3 regions of the Paraburkholderia sp. 40 genome follow, and region 1 is predicted to be linked to each of the others. Evidence: predicted binding sites of a transcription regulator. Region 1 holds the regulator's gene; each other region holds the start of a gene.
What was found. Region 1 encodes HrcA, which represses chaperone genes, less so after heat shock. Its sites were predicted from a motif close to TTAGCACTCNNNNNNNNNGAGTGCTAA; they were not measured.

Region 1 (7,115 bases):
GCCGCCGCCGAGGTCGAACACGGCGATCTTGCGGTCACCCTTTTCAGCCTTGTCCAGGCCGAATGCCAATGCGGCTGCGGTCGGTTCGTTGATGATCCGCTTGACTTCCAGACCGGCGATGCGGCCGGCGTCCTTGGTTGCCTGACGCTGGCTGTCGTTGAAGTACGCCGGCACCGTGATCACGGCTTCCGTGACGGTCTCGCCGAGGTAGTCCTCAGCGGTCTTCTTCATCTTGCGCAGCACTTCGGCGGAGATTTGCGGCGGCGCGAGCTTCTGGTCGCGCACTTCGATCCATGCGTCACCGTTGTCGGCCTTGATGATCTTGTAGGGCATCAGGCCGATGTCCTTCTGCACTTCCTTCTCTTCGAAGCGGCGGCCGATCAGGCGCTTGACCGCGAACAGCGTGTTCTTCGGGTTCGTGACCGACTGACGCTTGGCCGGCGCGCCGACCAGGATCTCGCTGTCATCCATGTAAGCGATGATCGACGGCGTGGTGCGCGCGCCTTCCGAGTTCTCGATGACCTTGACCGAGTTGCCTTCCATGATCGCCACGCACGAGTTGGTCGTGCCGAGGTCGATACCGATGATTTTGCCCATTTTTACAAATCTCCTGACTTTGATCGCTGCGGAAAGCGCCCGGTTGGCCCATCTGGCGGCGGGACGATCCGCTCTCAACTCATACCTGCACTCAAAATAAGTGCGGCCGCATCGTTTTCAAGACCTCTTTTGCGATGCGGTCTTTAATTTTTTTCAATCACGGGGCGAGGCGCCTGAATCTTCGCTGCGAGCCCGCTCCGTCAGTCTGCGCGGCGCCCCCGGCGTGGTTCGCCGGAAGTGCCTGAATCGATGGGATCTTTGCGGCACGTAGCGATGCGAAGCGACGCAGCAGACGCCACCGGTGCAAACTCCCGGAGCGAGTGTCGACGTGATTACTTCGGCGCCGCGACGGTCACGAGCGCGGGACGCAGCACGCGATCCGCGATCACAAAGCCCTTTTGCAGCACCGCGACGACGGTGTTCGGCTCCTGGTCGGCCGGCACCATCGAAATGGCCTGATGGCGATGCGGATCGAACTTTTCGCCGACCGGATTGATCGCCACGACGCGCCCCTTCTCGAGCGCGCCGCTCAACTGCCGCAGCGTGAGCTCGACGCCTTCGCGGACCTTCTGCAAGTCGTCGGACGAATGGGCGATGGCCGCTTCGAGACTGTCGACCACCGGCAGCAGATGCTCGGCGAAGCTCTCGATCGCAAACTTGTGCGCCTTGGCGACGTCTTCCTGAGCGCGACGGCGCACATTTTCGGTTTCGGCCTTCGCGCGCAGGAAGCTTTCCTGCAACTCGGCGATCTTCGCCTGAGCGTCGGCCAGCGCCTGCTCGGCGGCACTCTGGGCCGGTTCCGCGGGGGCGCCGGTGTCCGGCTGTTGAACAGCGGCCTCGCCCGCCTCGGCGGCCTGGCGCGCGGCTTCGTCGGCGGGCGTGGGATTCTGGCTCGTCGGGTTCTCTTGCGTGTTTTCCATGTCGCTGAAAGTCGTTAAAAAGTAAAAGCCAAAGGCGGTGCAAGCCATTCCGACACAGTACGATTCATGCTTTGCAAAATCGCGACACGCGTCTTCGCGCCGATCCGCCAGACCGCACCCCAGATGGGGCCTGAAAAAGCCGTTTCAAGCGGCTCCGAGAATTTTTTCGCACCACCGACGTGCAGGCGAAATGCGCCGTAACAAGCCTCAACGTGGCGCAATCAGATAGAGATTGAGTGCAGCCCGCAACTGACCTATTCTCCAGTCATGGAGCGGCAACGCCACGTTAACCCTAATCTGACGTAAGCGTTACCGACACCTGACAGTCGTTCCGATAGCCTGTTTCAGCCCATCAAGGGGAGTACCGTGAAACTGACCTTTGCAATCGGGGTGGTCGCACTGGTACTGATCGCGGGCACCACGACCATCTGCATGTCCGGTGCGGTCAACGACCACACCACTGAGTACGGCGGCGCACACGCCACCGTGGAGCAGTTTTTCAATCCCCACCTGAAAATCTGTCGATAGTGCGCCGGTCGCGTTTGGTCGGTCGGCCGTGCAGCGCGGCGGCCGGCTCGTGGTACACCTTGCGCCGCTCCTGCTCGACCTGCCGCTTCGCCTTGCTCTGCGCGGTTTCCACATAGAGCGTCTGCGCGACGCTCGCGGGACCGCGTACGTCGCATACGCCCAGCACCTCCACCTGCCACACGTAGCGCTCGATCTCGATTTCGACCAGATCGCCGACACGCACGTCCTTCGCCGGCTTCACAGCCACGCCGCCGATACGCACCCGCCCCTTGTCGACCGCCTCCGCGGCCAGCGAACGCGTCTTGAAGAAGCGCGCGGCCCACAGCCATTTATCGATGCGCAGTTTCGCGCCCGGTTCGGTTGAAATGCGGTAGTTCATCTGCGTATTCAAGCTCCTGTCGTGTGCGGCACCGGCACCGCCTGCACGGGCCAGCCCTGCAGATGCTGCGCAACGATTTCGCCAAGCGCGGCAACCCACGGCTGCGACGCGTTCAGACAGGCGATCCGGTGAAACTCCTTGCCACCCGCCTGCAGAAATTCGCGGCGCACTTCCATGCCGATTTCCTCGATCGTTTCGAGGCAGTCGGCGGTGAAACCCGGGCAAAACACGTCAGCACGCCGCACGCCTGCCGCGCCGAGTTCCTTCAACGTCGGCGCCGTATAGGGCTGCAGCCATTCGGCCTTGCCGAAGCGCGACTGGAACGTGATGCGGCATTCGACCGACGTCAAATCGAGCGCCTGCATCAGCAGCGCGCCGGTCTGCTGGCATTGCTCGTGGTACGGGTCACCGAGGTCGAGCGTGCGCTTGGGCACGCCGTGGAAACTGAGCACGAGCTTGTCGCCCGCCGCGAAATCGGGGCGGCCGTGCAGATGCCAGTAGTGGTGCACCTGTGCGGCGAGCGCCGCGATGTACGCCGGGTGATCGGCGTACTGGCGCACGGTGCGGACTTCCGGCTGGTTGCGCATGCGCTCGAGCGCGGAAAAGGCTTCGTCGAACGCGGTCGCGGTGGTCGACGCCGAATACTGCGGATACATCGGCATCAGCAACACGCGCTCGGCGCCCGCGAGCTTCAGCTGGTTCAGCATTGCCGGAATGCCGGGCGTGCCGTAGCGCATCGCGTAGTCGACCAGCACCGTGTAGTCGTTCAGTTGCAGCAGATGGCGCAGGCCCTCGACCTGCTTTTCGGTGTGGACGCGCAGCGGTGAGCCCTCGGGCATCCACACCGCCGCATACTTCTTCGCAGAGCTGCGGCCGCGAAACGGCAGAATCAGCAGACGCAGAATCAGCTGCCACAGCAGCGCCGGAATTTCGACCACGCGAGGATCGGACAGGAACTGCGCGAGGTAGCGGCGCACCGCGCGCGGCGTCGGCGCGTCGGGCGTGCCGAGATTGATCAGCAACACGGCGACGCGATGCGACGTGGCGTTCTGTGAAGGCCGCTCGAGGTCGAAGCGCATAGGTAGCAGAAATCACCGCATCATGCGGCGAGTCGATTCAATGGAGATTCATTATAGCGGCGCAGGTTCTGCCCGGCGCCGCCAGAGACCCCTGGCCATTCGGACGATTGGCAGACGCCGGTTGTTCGCGCATCATGGTCGCCACGGACTGCGATGACGCCAGTTCCGCGGAGCCCGAGGACTACTGCTGGCTGAGCGTCATGGACAACAGCCGAGCGGTTATGTCCACGATCGGAATCACGCGGTTGTAGGCCATGCGGGTCGGTCCGATCACCCCGAGCGTGCCGACGATCTTGCCGTTCACCTCGTACGGCGCGGTGACGACGCTCATTTCCTCGATCGGTACCAGATTCGATTCGCCGCCAATGAATATTTGCACGCCCGCCGCGTGACTCGACACGTCGAGCAACTGAAGGAGGCTGGTCTTCTGGTCGAACACATCGAACAGTTTGCGCAGGCGCGCCATGTCCGACGAAAGATCGGCGACTTCGAGCAGATTGCGCTCGCCCGAGATCAACACGGTCTCGCCGGTGTCGGATTCGTCGGTGCTCGCGGTGACGGCCGCGTGCATCAGCGAGGTCATGTCGCCACGCAGCTCGTCGATTTCCTCCCGCAGGCGGCGGCGCACCTCGTCGAACGAGAGGCCCGCGAAGTGCGCATTGATGTAATTGGAGGCTTCCACCAGCTGCGAAGGCGAAAAGTCGCGCTGGGTGGCGAGGATGCGGTTTTGCACGTCGCCTTCGGGCGTCACGATGATCAGCAGAATGCGCTGGTCGGACAGGCGCATGAATTCGATCTGCTTGAACACGTGGCTGCGACGCGGCGTGAGCACGACGCCGGCGAACTGCGACAGATTTGACAGCACGCTCGCCGCTGCGGCGACGATCTTCTGCGGCTCGCCCACCTGCAGCGTGGTCTTGACGGTGCGCGTCACCGCCTCCTCGTCGGCGGCGGATTCGACGGTCAGCATCGTGTCGACGAACAGGCGGTAGCCGCGTGGCGTCGGAATGCGCCCTGCCGACGTATGCGGACTGATCACGAGCCCCAGATCCTCGAGGTCCGACATCACGTTGCGGATCGTGGCCGGACTCAGTTCGAGGCCCGAATAACGTGACAGCGTGCGCGAGCCGACCGGCTGACCTTCGGCGATGTAGCGCTCAATCAGCGTTTTGAGGAGGGTTTGTGCGCGAGGATCTAGCATGAAGAAAAATTTTAGCTCAATGGCATCGCAGCCGGGAGCGCCCGCGGCGCCCGCTCCCGGCGAATGCGCCGCCGTCGGCGGGCTCGCATGTCATCGGGTCTTCACCATTCTAACGATAATCGCGACATACGCAGACGCCCTGCGTGCGCCGCCCCACAACCGGGTTGGTCTGCGGTTCTTTTCAGGCCCTACCTATGGTGTAATGCCGGCATGCAAGTGACCAGCCAGTTCAAGACCGTCGCGCTCGTCGGGCGCAGCAATACGCCAGGCATCGGCGAGCCGCTGACCGCGCTCGCCGCGTGCATCGCGAAGCTCGGCCTCGAAGTCGTGTTCGAAGCCGACACCGCCGCCGAAATCGGCGTGACCGACTATCCGGCGCTGCGTCTCGCCGAGATCGGCGCGCGCGCCGACGTCGCCGTGGTGCTCGGCGGCGACGGCACGATGCTCGGCATCGGCCGCCAGCTCGCGCCGTATCGCACGCCCTTGATCGGCATCAACCACGGGCGGCTCGGCTTCATCACGGACATTCCGATCTCCGACATGCGCGAGATCGTGCCGCAGATGCTGTCCGGCAATTTCGAGCGCGAGGAGCGCGTGCTGCTCGAAGCGCGCATCGTGCGCGACGGCACGCCGATCTACCACGCGCTCGCGTTCAACGACGTGGTGGTCAACCGCAGCGGCTTCTCGGGCATGGCGGAGTTGCGCGTGTCGGTCGACGGCCGCTTCATGTACAACCAGCGCTCGGACGGCCTGATCGTCGCGACGCCGACCGGCTCGACCGCGTACGCGCTGTCTTCGCAGGGGCCGATCCTGCATCCGCAACTACAGGGCATCGTGCTCGTGCCGATCGCGCCGCACGCGCTGTCGAACCGGCCGATCGTGCTGCCGGACGAATCGAAGGTCAGCATCCAGATCGTTTCCGGGCGCGAGGTGAACGTCAATTTCGACATGCAGTCGTTCACGTCGCTGGAGCTCGGCGACACGATCGAGGTGCGCCGTTCGCGCCACACGGTGCCGATGCTGCATCCGGTCGGCTACAGCTACTACGCGACGCTACGCAAGAAGCTGCACTGGCACGAGTACCCGTCGCACGAAGAAGACCCGAGGCCGTAAGCGGCACTTTGATTTCGCACGCCGCCGCGGCCGCCACCCGAATCCCAAGCTCACCCGACGACCTCCATGCTTCGCCACCTCTCGATACGCGACTTCGTCATCGTCGCCGCGCTCGACCTCGAATTCGACAGCGGCTTTACCGTTTTCTCGGGCGAAACCGGCGCCGGCAAATCGATCCTGATCGACGCGCTCGCGCTGGCACTAGGCGCGCGCGCCGAGGCGAGCGTCGTGCGCACCGGCGAGAGCCGCGCCGACATCACCGCGGAGTTCGAGACGCACGCACAGGTCGATCAATGGCTCGACACGCAGGCGCTCGGCGCGGCCGACGACAGCCAGCACGGCGGCACCGTGATGCTGCGGCGGGTGGTCGACGCGAACGGCCGCTCGCGCGCGTTCATCAACGGTACGGCGGCCACGCTCGCGCAGCTGCGCGAGGTCGGCGAGATGCTCGTCGATATTCACGGCCAGCACGCGCACCAGTTGCTGATGCGCCCGGACGCGCAGCGCGAGCTGTTCGACACGCACGCGGGCCTGTCCGACCTGGCCGCCGCCGTCACGCGCGCGTGGCGCACGTGGCGCGACAAGGCGCAGGTCGTCGAGCACGCGCAAACGCGCGATCGCGAGCTGCAACTCGAACGCGAGCGACTCGCGTGGCAACTCACCGAACTCGACAAGCTCGCGCCACAGCCGGGCGAATGGGAAGAAGTCAACACCGAGCATCGGCGGCTGTCGCATTCCGCGAATCTGATCGACGGCGTGCAGGGAGCGCTCGGCGCGCTGTCCGAATCGGACGACGCGATGATCACGCATCTCGGCTCGATCGTGTCGAAGGTGCGCGACCTCGCGGAGATCGACCCCGCGCTGAACGACGTGCTCGCCGCGCTCGAACCGGCCGAAATCCAGTTGCAGGAAGCCGCGTATTCGCTGAGCCACTACGCGCAGAAGCTCGAGCTCGATCCGGAGCGGCTCGCGCAGGTCGAAAAGCGCCTCGACACGCTGCACTCGGCTGCGCGCAAGTTCCGCCTGCAGCCTGAGACGCTGCCGGAAGAACACGCAGAGCGGCGCAAGCAATTGGCCGCGCTCGACGCCGCCGCCGACCTCGACGGCCTGCGCGCCGCCGAAGCGCAAGCGAAGGAAGTGTTCGTCGCCGAGGCGAAAAAGCTGTCGAAGGCACGCGCGAAAGCAGGCAAGGCGCTCGGCCAGGCGGTCACGACCGGCATGCAGGAACTGTCGATGAAAGGCGGCAGCTTCGAGGTCGCGCTGGTGCCGCTGCCCGAAGGCGGCGCGCACGGGCTCGA
Region 2 (7,115 bases), 180 kb from region 1:
GGAGCGCCGCGTCGCGTTCGCCTCGATCGACGTACTGGCTCCCAAGCTCGCGCGCCTGCTCGCGCTGCGCCGGCGCATGGGCGTGCGCAATTCGACGCATACGCTTGTGAAGCTGCTGCAGCCGTTCGCGCCCGCGGGATTGCGGCTCGTGAACTACACGCATCCGCCGTATCGCGACAGTCTCACTCAGCTGTTCATCACGCATCCCGATGCGGCCGTCGGCGGTGCGCTACTCGCGCGCGGCACCGAAGGCGAGGCGGTCGCCGATACTCGCCGCCAGGTGCAGGTCGACTGGCTGCATGACGGCATCTGCGAGACGCGGCTGCCGCACGAGCGCTCGTCGCCCGATGCGCCCGAAGTCGAGCTGCCCGAAGCGCGCGACGCGGCGACCACGGCCGCCTGGATCGACGCCGTGCTGCGCGGCGAAGCGCCGGTGCCTGGCGCGCTCGAGCGGCAGGTCGAGCTGATCGTCGATATCGCGAAGACGGCGGCCTGACGGCCGCGGGTTGACAGGCCAACGCACGCCGTCATACATTTGGCCTCATGCGTTCCCTTCCGAACACCCTCCGAATTATCTCCGGCCGCCTAGCGCGGCCCCTATCGCTACGCCTGGCGTAAGTCTCGCGTAGCGCCGCGCGCTGGCAGCTCCGGTTGCCGTCGGCGGTCCTCCCCGTAGTTCCCGCAGTTTCGCTTCGCCCCCGTCGTAGTTCTCCACAACCTGTCGTCGTTTGCATTCGTCCGTTTACCGCGCGGACGATGCGAGAGGATCAAATGTACGTTGCATGGGCAGCATCCGCAGCGTGCATGCGTGCACAGTCGGCCAACCGCTCGACGTCCCCACCCTCCGCCGACGACACCACGAATGAGGCACCTCACCGTGTTGCGCAATCCCGCTGAAAAGTACCGCCCTTTTCCCGCCGTCCGGCTGACCGGCCGCAAATGGCCGAGTCGCACGGTCGACGCCGCACCCGTCTGGATGAGCACGGACCTGCGCGACGGCAATCAGGCGCTGATCGAACCGATGAACGCTGCGCAGAAGCTCGAATACTTCGAGATGCTGGTCGCGATCGGTTTCAAGGAAATCGAAGTGGGCTTTCCGTCGGCGTCGCACACCGATTTCGACTTCGTGCGCAAGCTGATCGACGAGCGACGCATTCCCGACGACGTCACGATCGAAGTCTTCGTGCCGTCGCGCGCGGAGCTGATCGCACGCACGTTCGACGCGCTCGAAGGCGCGCCGCGCGCGATTGTGCATCTGTACAACGCGATCTGCCCGTCGTTCCGGCGCATCGTGTTTCAGCAGCCGAAGGATGAGATCAAGGCGCTTGCCGTCGAAGGCACGGGCCTCATCAAGGAACACGCGCAGGCGCGGCCGGGCACGCGCTGGACCTTCCAGTACTCGCCCGAGACCTTCAACACGACCGAGCTGCCGTTCGCGCGCGAGGTGTGCGACGCGCTCGCGCAAACGTGGCGGCCTACGCGCGATCACAAGATGATCGTCAACCTGCCGGCAAGCGTCGAAGCGGCCACGCCGAACGTGTTCGCCGACCAGATCGAATGGATGCATCGCAACCTCGGTTACCGCGACAGCATCGTGCTGTCGGTGCATCCGCACAACGATCGCGGCACCGCCGTGGCCGCGGCGCAACTCGCGCTGCTGGCGGGCGCGGATCGCATCGAAGGCTGTCTGTTCGGCAATGGCGAGCGCACCGGCAACGTCGATCTCGTCACAGTCGCGATGAATCTCGACGCGATGGGTATCGACAGCGGTCTGGATTTCTCGGATCTCGCGACGATCAGGCGCGTGGCGGAACGCTGCACGCGGCTTCCGGTTGCGGCGCGGCATCCGTATGCGGGAGAGGTAGCGATGCGCGGCACGCGCGAGGCGCGCGACGCGGATGCCGATGTAGACGAGCACGGCGCAAACAGCCGCGACAAAGCTGGCGAATGCGCGACCGCGTGAATTCGCGTTGGGCCTCGAGCCTGCTGCAGCGGAGTGCACACCCGCATTCCGCTGCCGCTGGAGACGCGCTCACGAGGCGCGCCCGCCCGATGAGAATCTCACTCGAGCGCGCAACGGGTCGCCTGCCACGCGATCAGTCGCCACTGCCCGTCTTCGTGCGTGTGAATCGCGGTATAGGCAATCGGAAACAGGAGCGCGCCGTTGTTCGCCTCAATCTCGATCAGCGCGCGGCCCGTGACGACGTAGGTCTCGCGCCCGGCCGGCAAGACATCCTGCGACTGCACCTCGATTTGCCGATAACGACGGCGCCCCGCGGTGATCCCGTCGATGAACTGCCGCTTCGTCTCGCGCTTGCCATTCGTATGGACGTAGCTCACGTTGTCCGCGAGCAGCGTGTCGAGCGACTGCCCATCGCCATCGACCATCGCGCGAAAACGCTCTCGCTCGAGCCCGCGGATCGCTTCGATCATCTTTGCCGCCATTGCAGAGCCCCTCGAACACCGCGAGCCGCAGGCGGCCACGGTCAGAAGTGATATTGCAAATATAGCTGGCTGAAATTTATACCAGGATTCGGCTCTTTGATACCGCCATTGGAGACATGCTGGAAGCGGTAGCCGGCGACATACTGCTCACGAGCGCCGAACTGCAACCCGACGCCCGCCATCTCGGCGAACTGGAACGAGGTGCCCAACGTGAAGTCGGAAGAAATGCGCGGGCTGGTCAGCAGCCGGACGCCGGCACCCACCTCGATGAATGGCCGCACCGAACCCGACGACCTGATGAAGCGGATCACCGGCGTCACGCCGAACTCGCCGATGTTGTCGTGAACGTTTCCTTCATTGGTGTGCCACCACGCGACATGCGCCTCGCCGAGCAGCGCGAAATGCCAGTCGCCGATCTGCCACCAGGTCAGGTTCGGATCCCAAACCACGCCGAAATCGAGCGTCCTGACGTGATGGTCGCCGACGCCGGCGGCCACCTGCACGCCGAACTGCTCAGCTTGGGACGCGCCCGCCGCACCCAACAGCAGAACGAGCAAAACGGCAAACGTGCCTTTTAGAGTAAGTAGAGTAAGCCCACGCACCACAAGATTCTGCCTGTTCATCCGTCCCCCATACTGCCGAGTATTAAGCGAGCGCCCCCTTTATTCCAGGCACGAATTCAGGAGCAAGTATTTCCCAGAGAATGCCCATGGCCAGCAATTATTCTCTTTAAAACGGGACGATGTCAGTCAAACATGAGCGTGCAACTACTCCGGGCGGTACTTTGTACAGGTCTAACGCGCAAGGCAAATAGAGTGTATGATGGCTATCAGAAGTCAAAACTCAATAGGATTTTCGGGAACTCGGATACCCCTGCGACCTCTAAGTATTAGCACTCGGCAGATCTGAGTGCTAACATCCATCGCTGGAGTCGTTTACTGAGTACGCTATTGTCTGATTCCAAAGGAGCTTCACACGTGAGCCATGCAATGACCCTTCCGAGTACTTTGAGCCCGTCGTCGGCTAAGGCCGCTCCGGCAGGTGCACTGGCGCTCTCGCATTCCTCGCTGCTGTCCGGTCACCTGGGCAACATCGACGCCTACATTCAGGCGGTCAACCGGATTCCGATGCTGACGCCGGCGGAGGAACGCCAGTTCGCCACCGAATTGCGCGAACACGACAATCTGGGGGCTGCGCGCCGCCTGGTGCTGTCGCACTTGCGACTCGTCGTGTCCATCGCGCGTAACTACCTCGGTTACGGGTTGCCGCACGCCGACCTGATCCAGGAAGGCAACATCGGCCTGATGAAAGCGGTCAAGCGCTTCGATCCCGAACAAAACGTGCGCCTCGTGTCATACGCGATGCACTGGATCAAGGCCGAGATCCACGAGTACATCCTGCGCAACTGGCGTATGGTGAAGGTCGCCACCACCAAGGCGCAGCGTAAGCTGTTCTTCAACCTGCGCAGCCACAAACAGGGGCTTGGCGCGTTCACGCCGGACGAGATCGACGGTCTCGCGAAGGAGCTGAACGTGAAGCGCGAAGAGGTCGCGGAGATGGAGACGCGTCTGTCGGGCGGCGATATCGCGCTCGAAGGTCAGGTCGAAGACGGCGAGGAGTCGTACGCGCCAATCGCCTATCTGGCCGACTCGCATAGTGAGCCGACTGCCGTGCTGGCTTCGCGTCAGCGCGACCGGCTGCAAAGCGACGGCATCGCAAGCGCGCTCGACGCGCTCGATCCGCGCAGCCGCCGCATCATCGAAGCGCGCTGGCTGAAGGTGGCCGACGATGGCTCGGGCGGCTCCACGTTGCACGAGCTGGCCGACGAGTTCGGTGTGTCGGCCGAACGTATCCGCCAGATCGAAGCCAGCGCGATGAAGAAAATGCGCGGCGCGCTGACCGAATACGCGTAAAGCGTCGAAGCCATGCGCGCGTCAATTGTGTCCCGCCCATGACATAGGTAAAAACGACACGCGTTAATCGGTCGCGCCATTTAGCGACCATCGCGCTCAAGCCCCGCCCTCGCAAGACGGCGGGGCTTTTTCATTCTTTTCGCCCTTTCTTGCGTCCCCGCGGCCGCGCTTCGCGTCGGCCTACCCGCAAGCCGGCCTGTCGAGGCCGGTAAGCCTTTCTTGACGTATCGCAAGTCCGGTAGCAATACTGCACAGACGCGGCAAGTTTCGCGACGTGTTGCCGCATGGCTAAACCTGAGCGCGCGAGGTTCACCTCCTACAATCGGCATGCATTCGCCAGACTGCCTGACGGCCAGGGCGGTCTGGATCCAGCCGGACTCACCGGCGTGAAGTCGTCTTCGACCGATCATGACCATAGCCCTCAATCGCAGCAGCACTGTCCGGTCGCGCTTGCGCGGCCGGTTCACCAGGTGGGTGCGCGGTCCAACGCTGGCGCGCGATATCGCCATCATCCTCGCCATCAAGTTCGTCCTACTGATGGCGCTCAAGTACACATTCTTCAATCATCCACAGGCGCAGCACATGATGCTGCCGCCTGAGCAGGTCGCGCAGGCGCTGCTGTCGGTGCCCGCCCCGCATCCGTCTCGAGGTGATCAACATGCCCGTTAGCGAAGTCGTAGAACTGTCGCGGTTCCAGTTCGCCATCACGGCGCTTTATCACTTTCTGTTCGTGCCGCTCACGCTCGGTCTCGCCTGGTTGCTCGTCATCATGGAATCGGTCTACGTGATGACCGGCAAGCAGATCTACAAGGACATGACGCAGTTCTGGGGCAAGCTGTTCGGCATCAACTTTGCAATGGGCGTCGCGACCGGCCTCACGCTCGAGTTTCAGTTCGGCACCAACTGGGCTTATTACTCGCATTACGTCGGCGACATTTTCGGCGTGCCGCTCGCCGTCGAAGGGCTGATGGCGTTCTTCCTCGAATCGACGTTCGTCGGTCTGTTCTTTTTCGGCTGGAACAGATTGTCAAAAATCCAGCATCTGATCGTCACGTTCTGTGTCGCGCTCGGTTCGAACCTGTCGGCGCTGTGGATTCTGATTGCCAACGGCTGGATGAACAATCCGGTCGGCGCGAAGTTCAACTATCAGACGATGCGCATGGAGCTCGACAGCATCGGCTCGGTGATCTTCAACCCGGTTGCACAGGTCAAGTTCGTGCACACGGTATCAGCTGGATACGTGACCGCGGCGATGTTCGTACTCGGCGTGTCGTCGTGGTATCTGTTGAAGCGCCGCGACACCGAGTTCGCGCTGCGCTCGTTCGCGATCGCCGCCGGCTTCGGCCTCGCGTCGGCGCTGTGCGTGATCGTGCTGGGCGACGAATCCGGCTATCGCACCGGTGAAGTCCAGCAGATCAAGCTCGCCGCGATCGAATCCGAATGGGAGACCGCGCCCGCGCCAGCACCGTTCACGATATTTGGCATCCCCAATCAGAAAGAGCAACGCACCGACTATGCGATCCGTGTGCCGTACGCGCTCGGCATTATCGCGACCCGCTCGCTCGACGAACCCGTGGTCGGCCTGCGCGACCTGATCGCCGAAAACGAAGGTCGCATCAAGGACGGCATGCTCGCCTATTCGGCGTTGCAGCGGTTAAAGGGCGGCGACTCCAGCGACGAGGCGCATGCGGATTTCGACAAGTACAAGGACGATCTCGGCTACGCCCTGCTGCTCAAGCGGTTCACGCCGAACGTCATCGACGCGACGCCAGACCAGATCGCCGCGGCGGCAAGAAGCACGGTTCCGCCGGTGTTGCCACTGTTCTTCTCGTTCCGCACGATGGTCGGCCTTGGCCTGCTGTTCCTCGCCACCTTCGTGCTCGCCTTCTGGTTCTGCGCGCAGCGCACGTTGCTGCTCGAAAAGCGCCGCTGGTTTCTGCGCTGGGCGGTCATCGCGATTCCGCTGCCGTGGCTCGCCGCCGAGCTCGGCTGGATCGTCGCGGAAATGGGCCGCCAGCCGTGGAGCATCGCGGGCATTCTGCCGACCAACCTGGCCGCGTCGACGCTGACGCCGCGCGATCTGTATCTGAGCATCGGCGGCTTCGTGCTGTTCTACACGGGGCTGTTCGTCATCGAGATCATGCTGATGTTCAAGTACGCGCGGCTCGGCCCTTCGTCGCTGCATACGGGCCGCTATCACCACGAGATCGGACAGCCGGTGACGCAGCCACTGTCGAACACGACCGCATGACGCACCGCTGCACCGCCCCGGAGGAGAAACTCATATGGACTACGCAGTTCTCAGACTGATCTGGTGGGTATTGATAGGTGTACTGCTGATCGCCTTCGCGCTCACCGACGGCTTCGACATGGGCGCGGCGATCCTGCTGCCGTTCATCGCCAACACCGACTCCGAGCGCCGCATCGTCGTGAACACGGTCGGCGCGACGTGGGAAGGCAATCAGGTCTGGTTCGTGACCGCAGCCGCCGCGATGTTCGCCGCGTGGCCGCTCGCCTACGCGGCATCCTTCTCGGGATTCTACTTCGCGATGCTGCTCGTGCTGTTCGCGCTGTTCTTCCGCCCGGTCGGCTTCGACTATCGCGGCAAGCGCGAGGATCCGCGCTGGCGCAACGCGTGGGACTGGGGCCTCTTTATCGGCGGCTTCGTGCCGGCGCTGGTGTTCGGTGTCGCGTTCGGCAATCTGCTGCAAGGCGTACCGTTCTCGTTCGATACCGATCTGCGCGTCACCTATCACG
Region 3 (7,115 bases), 130 kb from region 1:
CAGCACCGTAATGCCCAAAAGAACCAACAACGCTTTCCTGAAGAATTTAAATGCGAAACCCATTTGCTCTCACCTTCAAATATCCAGTTCGTCATACACGGCTCGCAAGCGGGTTCGCAGATGTAGCACCGCATAACGCTTGCGCGCTAGCAGCGTATTCACGCTCACCCGCTCTCGGACGACAAATCTTTAAAGCTGCGCCCCTCGAGTTCGTGAGCGATGAAAATCTCACGCTGATTTTTGGCAATCCGTCAAGCGCGCGTTGCAATTCCTCCAATAACACCGACCTTGCATAAGCGGATTCCAGTCCGGCATCGTTTGCAGGCAGCAGGAGATCGAGCCGATACTCGTCGCCGGAGTCGTCGGTCTCGTCGACCGTTTCGACTAGCGGTTGCTCCTTCTTCTTGCGAAAGCGGTCGATGATGCGGCTTCGCGCCACGCGAAACAACCACGCGCTAACCTGTTCAATAGGCTCGGACGAACTCGTAAAGCACATCCTGCAAGATGTCCTCCGCCTCACTCGGATCAAGTACGCGACGCCGGATGAAATTCCCGAGTCTCATACGCTCACGCAAGACGGTTGCAGTGATGGCGGTATCGCGTTCGTTCATTGGACTCGTGGTGGGTGGCGGTTCCATACGGCTGAAGACGATTCACAACCACGGATATTGTGATCGACAGAAAAAACCTGTGTCGTCGCCAGCCGTGAGCAAGGCACGGATGAACGTCCGCTCGTCGGCGAAGGCGAACGACGCTTCATGGCCCAGACTGTGTCAAAACGCGTGGCCACTGGGAATTGACGAAACCTGTTCCGGCGCATGTCGCGGCTTGTCGTTTGCGGCAATCTGAACGCAAACCACAACCGAACATATCGCAAAGGCTCAACAACCCCGTACGGGCATCACGCCCGCATCGCCTTCATAACCGCTTCTGAACCGAGTAGCTTGATCACTCGCTTCATGTTGTACGCCAGCACGTGCAAGCTCATCTCCGTACTCACCCGCTCGATGGTCCGTGTCAGGAAATGAGTGGCGCCCATCCATGCCTTGATCGTGCCGAACGGGTGCTCGACAGTCTGTCGCCGGATGCACATCATCTCAGGCGCATGATCAAGTCGCGCCTGCATCTCATCGAGAACAGCCTCGTGCTCCCAGCGTGTCACGCGACGTTGAGGACCCGGCGTGCAATCCCCCTTTAGTGAGCATTGCTGGCAATTTGAACTCCAGTATTTACTGATCTTCAGACCGCGCTCAACAGTTGAGAATCGCCAGATGAGCCGCTGGCCCGCCGGGCACCGATATTCGTCCGTCTGTGCGTTGTAAATGAAGTCATCCTTGCCGAAGCGGCCATTAGCCGTTGCGCTCGATGTCACCGGTTTGGGAACGAGCACGCTTATTCCAGCCTCATGACATGCGAGTATCTCCTCGCTCTTGTAGTAGCCGCGATCCGCAACTGCGGTGAGCTTGTCGACGGCCATCTCATCACGCGCCAGCTTCGCCATCGACGTCAACTGATCACGATCAATGCCATCATTCGTAACGACGTGCGCGACGATCAGATGGTGCTTCGTGTCAACCGCCGTCTGGACGTTGTAGCCGACGACTCCCGTTCCTCGTGTCTTCATCGAACGGGCATCGGGATCCGTGAGCGACACCTGTCGGTCCGGTGCTTCGTTCAGCTTAACCTCGATTTCCTTGAGGCTTCGCATCTGTTCCTTCAAGGCCGCGATCTTGTCTTGCAGTCGCTCTGTTCTGGCCTTCGCGATTGCAGGCTCCTGACGATCGGCTGTGTCCATCGCCTCGAGATAGCGAGCGATACTTGACTCGATGTCGCGCATGCGTCGTTCGAGCTTGGCGCTTGTGAAGTTGCGATCACGATGGTTCACCGCCTTGAACTTGCTGCCGTCGATCGCAACGAACGCTTCAGCGAAAAGGTCCAGACGCTGGCATAGCATGACGAACTGACGACAGACGCTGCGGATTGCTTTGCCGTTGTCTTTACGGAACCGAGCAATGGTCTTGAAGTCCGGCGCCAAGCGGCCCGTGAGCCACATCAGTTCGACGTTGCGCTGAGCCTCGCGTTCAAGGCGACGGCTGGATTGAATACGGTTCAGGTAACCGTAGATGTAGATCTTGAGCATCACCTCCGGATGATACGAAGGCCGCCCTGTCAGCGCTGGCTCAACACCTTCAAACCCAAGCTTCTGAAGATCAAGCTCATCTACAAAAACATCGACTACACGCACGGGATTGGTGTCCGTCACGTAGTCGTCAAGTGCTTCAGGGAGGAGAAAGCTTTGTGTACGACTGTCGCCTTGAACGAACCGCTTCATCTCGCCCATCCTCCGCTATCGGATGAGCCATTTTAACCTGTCAAAATGGCGTTTTGACACAGTCTGGGCCGACTGCTGCCCGAGGCGGTCGGCCGTACTCCATCCGGAGCGGGGTCGACCTGTGACACGCCAGGCACGCTTGGTCGAGACAGATCTTCTCTGTGCTGTGCTTCCAGTGAGCGAGCGGATCCCCTTGAGCGCCACGCTGGAGGCCCGTGGAATGGTCGGCGGGGCTATCCCGTTCCTCAGTTCGGGGATTTCCCTGGGCGACGACGCGCGGCAGGCGCCGCGCCGCGTTGAAATCTGCGTCGCAGGTGTCTCCAGCGTATGAGGTAGCGCAGTTGGTTTGCTAGGTGGGGATTGGGTAGATGACTGTTTTTGTTGGGGAAAACGGTGCGATGCGCCGGTTTTTTTTGCGTGCTCGGGAGTTCCAACTTAGTGAACAAAGTTCCAGGTTGAATGAATCTCGACATCAGTGAACTTCGACCGCGTTCCCCCTTCTTGAATTTGTCACTGCCCGTCCATATAATTAGCACTCGCTGCACGAGAGTGCTAACAACATCTCCGGTTGGCTCGGCCAGCCGGGTTTTTCTCAGCGTTCTTCAGTCTCAATCAGAGAGGAGTATGTATGAACCTTCGTCCTTTGCATGATCGCGTGATCGTCAAGCGTCTGGATCAGGAAACCAAGACCGCGTCGGGCATCGTGATCCCCGAAGCCGCAGCGGAAAAGCCGGATCAAGGTGAAATCCTCGCAGTCGGCCCGGGCAAGCGCGACGACAAGGGCGCAGCCATTGCGCTCGACGTGAAGGTAGGCGACCGCGTCCTGTTCGGCAAGTACGCAGGCCAGACCGTCAAGGTCGACGGCAACGAACTGCTCGTGATGCGCGAAGAAGACATCATGGCCGTGGTGCAGAAGTAAGCGCAAGGTCGCTACTTCACCGGTTATATCCAAAGTATTCAAGGAGTTAGAAGATGGCAGCTAAAGACGTCGTATTCGGTGATTCCGCCCGTGCCAAGATGGTCGAAGGCGTGAATATTCTCGCCAACGCCGTGAAGGTCACGCTGGGTCCGAAGGGCCGCAACGTGGTTCTCGAGCGCAGCTTCGGCGGCCCGACGGTCACCAAGGACGGTGTGTCGGTCGCGAAAGAGATCGAACTGAAAGACAAGCTCCAGAACATGGGCGCGCAAATGGTCAAGGAAGTCGCTTCCAAGACCAGCGACAACGCAGGCGACGGCACGACGACCGCTACGGTTCTCGCGCAATCGATCGTCCGCGAAGGCATGAAGTACGTCGCATCGGGCATGAACCCGATGGACCTGAAGCGCGGTATCGACAAGGCTGTTGCAGCTGCAATCGAAGAACTGCGCAAGATCAGCAAGCCGTGCACGACCAACAAGGAAATCGCCCAGGTTGGCGCGATCTCGGCGAACAGCGATTCGTCGATCGGCGAGCGCATCGCTGAAGCAATGGACAAGGTCGGCAAGGAAGGCGTGATCACCGTCGAAGACGGCAAGTCGCTGCAAGACGAGCTGGACGTCGTCGAAGGTATGCAATTCGACCGCGGCTACCTGTCGCCGTATTTCATCAACAACCCGGACAAGCAAGTCGCCGTGCTCGAGAACCCGTTCGTGCTGCTGCACGACAAGAAGGTGTCGAACATCCGTGATCTGCTGCCGGTGCTCGAGCAAGTCGCGAAGGCTGGCCGTCCGCTGCTGATCATCGCTGAAGACGTCGAAGGCGAAGCGCTCGCAACGCTGGTCGTCAACAACATCCGCGGCATCCTGAAGACCGTTGCCGTCAAGGCTCCGGGCTTCGGCGATCGTCGTAAGGCGATGCTGGAAGACATCGCGATCCTGACCGGCGGTCAGGTCATCGCTGAAGAAACCGGCCTCACGCTCGAGAAGGCAACGCTGGCTGAACTGGGCCAGGCGAAGCGCATCGAAGTGGGCAAGGAAAACACCACGATCATCGACGGCGCTGGCGAAGCAGCGAACATCGAAGCTCGCGTCAAGCAAGTGCGCACGCAGATCGAAGAAGCGACCTCGGACTACGACCGTGAAAAGCTGCAAGAACGCGTTGCCAAGCTGGCAGGCGGTGTTGCGGTGATCAAGGTCGGTGCTGCGACCGAAGTCGAAATGAAGGAAAAGAAGGCACGTGTCGAAGACGCACTGCACGCAACGCGCGCAGCTGTGGAAGAAGGCATCGTGGCTGGCGGCGGCGTCGCGCTGATCCGTGCACGTACGGCAATCGCTGGCCTGAAGGGCGCTAACGCCGATCAGGACGCAGGTATCAAGATCGTTCTGCGCGCCATGGAAGAGCCGCTGCGCCAGATCGTCGCCAACGGTGGCGAAGAAGCGAGCGTCGTCGTGGCAGCGGTTGCTGCTGGCAAGGGCAACTACGGCTACAACGCAGCGACCGGCGAGTACGTCGACCTGGTCGACGCAGGTGTCGTGGACCCGACGAAGGTGACGCGCACGGCGCTGCAAAACGCAGCTTCGGTTGCTGGCCTGCTGCTGACGACCGACGCAGCTGTCTGCGAACTGCCGAAGGAAGATGCTCCGATGCCTGGCGGCATGCCCGGCGGCATGGGCGGCATGGGCATGGACATGTAATTCCGCTCGGGTCTCGTGGTCCGGCCGCGTGGTTGAACTGCCGCGCGTCTGGATCACGGACGAGGCCCGGCTGGAAGTCCAAGTGGGGAGCGCGCCGCGAGGCGTTTCCCCAAACGAAAAAACCCGCTTATGCGGGTTTTTTTCGTTTGGGGCCGGCGTTGATGTGCTTGCTGGCGAGCGCCTCCGGACGCCCTTTTGTCCGGATCAGGCGCCCGCGGCGTGAGCCGTGCGATGAGAGGACCTTCCGAGGCACTGTTCGCGCAGGTAGTGGAAGATCTGCGCAACGCTTTGCGCGGGGCTCAGCGTTCCCGTGTCGACGTGCAGGTCGGGATCGATCGGCGCTTCATAGGGCGCTGATACGCCGGTGAACGAGCTGATCTCGCCAGACCTCGCTTTCGCGTAAAGACCTTTGGGATCGCGGCTCGCGCAGGTGGCGAGCGAGGCGGACACATAGGTTTCGACGAACTTGTCGGCTCCGATGATCGCGCGCGCCATTGCCCGATCTTCGCGTAGCGGCGAAATCAGCGCGGAAATCACGATCAGACCCGCGTCGTTCATCAATTGGGCGACGTGCGCGACCCGGCGGATGTTTTCGCGCCGGTCGTCGGGCTCGAATCCAAGGTCGCTCGCCAGACCGTGGCGGATGTTGTCGCCGTCGAGCACATAGCAGGCGTGACCGAGCGCGATCAGCTGCTCCTCGAGCGCGAACGCGAGCGTCGATTTGCCGGCGCCGGACAGGCCGGTCAGCCAGATCGTGGTGGGCATCTGATCGAACATGCGTATGCGGTCCCGCACCGCGATCTTGCCGTGGAAGCGTTGCACGAATTGGGGCGGCTCTTTCATGGATAGGTTCTCTTGGCTTTTCTGGCTCATTCGCAGTGCCAGCCTTGCCGCCACGTGCCGGCGTTGTGCAGGCTTTCGGTGGAATTGGCAATGGTAACGCGAAAGCCTTCCGGAATATCGTTCGGCAGTGGAATCGAAAATCCGCTGTATGCGCTCGGATAGCCGGCGCTCGCCACATCGGGCCGCGGCTCGCCGCTGCAGCCGGCCGCGACGATCTGCGTGCCGACCCGCACCTCGAGCGGTACCTGCCGCTGCGGCTCGCTCAGGTTGACGGCCCAGCCGCACACTACGCCGTCGCGCACCGTGTCGACAAAACCGTCGAACAGGTCGACCGGCGGACGCTGCCGGCTTCGCGCGAACTCCAGATAGGTGTCGATCGGCGCGAGATCGAAGCGGCCGATCACCTCATGCACGCGCGACAGGAATGAGCCATCGATGCCGAAAACCGTCGCGCTATAGACGTGCGGATTCTCGAGCTGATTTATTTCGGACTGAATCACGCGGACCAATTCGAGCGCATTCGAAAAGACGCTGCCCGTTTCATTCGCATAGGCTTCGACGATTCGATTCGCGTCGCGGAACAGTTCGTAATCGAGGCTATTGTCGTCGATGAACTTTTGTCTGGCTGCTTCGCTGATGTGAGCTTTGCCTTTCGGCGCGCCATTGGTGCGATTCGCTTCGAAACAGAACGGGAATTTCATCCCTGTCGAACCGCACAGCCGCAATAAGAATTCGCTCATGTCCTCGCAGACGCCGACGGTACCGATCTGTTCGCGCAAATGGATTTGCGCGACGGCGAGGCTCGCTTCGTTGACCGCCGGCTCGCCGCTCAGCATCTGCACGAACAGGTTCCTGCCGCCGAGCGATTCGCTGACCCACTCGTCGAGCGACAGTACGCCTTGCAGCGCCAGAGCCTCGGTCGCCGACACGCTGACGCCGCGCGTGATCTGGCCGTTCTTGCCGTTCGCCGCGTACCAGTAGTGCGAGATCTGGCGCGCGAGCGGATCGCGCAGGATCGTGCAGTAGTTGACCGGATGTTTGATCATCCGATGAATGCCATACGGGAGATGACCGCCGCCTACCTGCGTCTCGAGCGGCTTTGCGCGACAGTTTCCCCATCCATCCTGATCCCAGACAAAGCTAATGAATTGGTCATTACCTTTATTCAAATCAAAAAACGAAATAACGGTCGAACCGCCGCATTTCGGTGGATGGATGAAAAAGGTAGGAAACGACATGTGGGGACATATGACTGATCGTGATGCGTAAAGTCTAGACAAAAGACGTCATTGGCGTTGTAACGTTTAATTACGCGGTAAAACGTCTG

Region 2: the regulator HrcA is predicted to act here: its motif matches at 3,335-3,361, upstream of rpoH (RNA polymerase sigma factor RpoH).
Region 3: the regulator HrcA is predicted to act here: its motif matches at 2,862-2,888, upstream of groES (co-chaperone GroES).

What each region holds. Positions count from the first base shown of each region.
Region 1 covers NZ_JBNPVY010000004.1:3,476,814-3,483,928, forward strand. Annotated here, with positions in the region: gene dnaK (molecular chaperone DnaK) at 1-597, opposite strand, end outside; gene grpE (nucleotide exchange factor GrpE) at 930-1,517, opposite strand; gene OKW28_RS38120 (hypothetical protein) at 1,884-2,045, shown strand; gene OKW28_RS38125 (RNA-binding S4 domain-containing protein) at 2,017-2,424, opposite strand; gene hemH (ferrochelatase) at 2,433-3,503, opposite strand; gene hrcA (heat-inducible transcriptional repressor HrcA) at 3,685-4,704, opposite strand; gene OKW28_RS38140 (NAD kinase) at 4,915-5,817, shown strand; gene recN (DNA repair protein RecN) at 5,884-7,115, shown strand, end outside.
Region 2 covers NZ_JBNPVY010000004.1:3,660,924-3,668,038, forward strand. Annotated here, with positions in the region: gene ybiB (DNA-binding protein YbiB) at 1-496, shown strand, start outside; partial or broken gene OKW28_RS38925 (2-isopropylmalate synthase) at 878-1,864, shown strand; gene OKW28_RS38930 (nuclear transport factor 2 family protein) at 2,062-2,445, opposite strand; gene OKW28_RS38935 (acyloxyacyl hydrolase) at 2,487-3,068, opposite strand; gene rpoH (RNA polymerase sigma factor RpoH) at 3,423-4,358, shown strand; gene cydP (cytochrome oxidase putative small subunit CydP) at 4,767-5,027, shown strand; gene OKW28_RS38950 (cytochrome ubiquinol oxidase subunit I) at 5,017-6,609, shown strand; gene cydB (cytochrome d ubiquinol oxidase subunit II) at 6,644-7,115, shown strand, end outside.
Region 3 covers NZ_JBNPVY010000004.1:3,342,419-3,349,533, reverse strand. Annotated here, with positions in the region: gene OKW28_RS37510 (hypothetical protein) at 1-63, opposite strand, end outside; partial or broken gene OKW28_RS37505 (RNA polymerase sigma factor) at 76-638, opposite strand; gene OKW28_RS37500 (IS1182 family transposase) at 902-2,332, opposite strand; gene groES (co-chaperone GroES) at 2,961-3,251, shown strand; gene groL (chaperonin GroEL) at 3,305-4,945, shown strand; gene cysC (adenylyl-sulfate kinase) at 5,150-5,788, opposite strand; gene OKW28_RS37480 (chondroitin 4-O-sulfotransferase) at 5,815-6,834, opposite strand; gene OKW28_RS37475 (hypothetical protein) at 6,823-7,044, shown strand.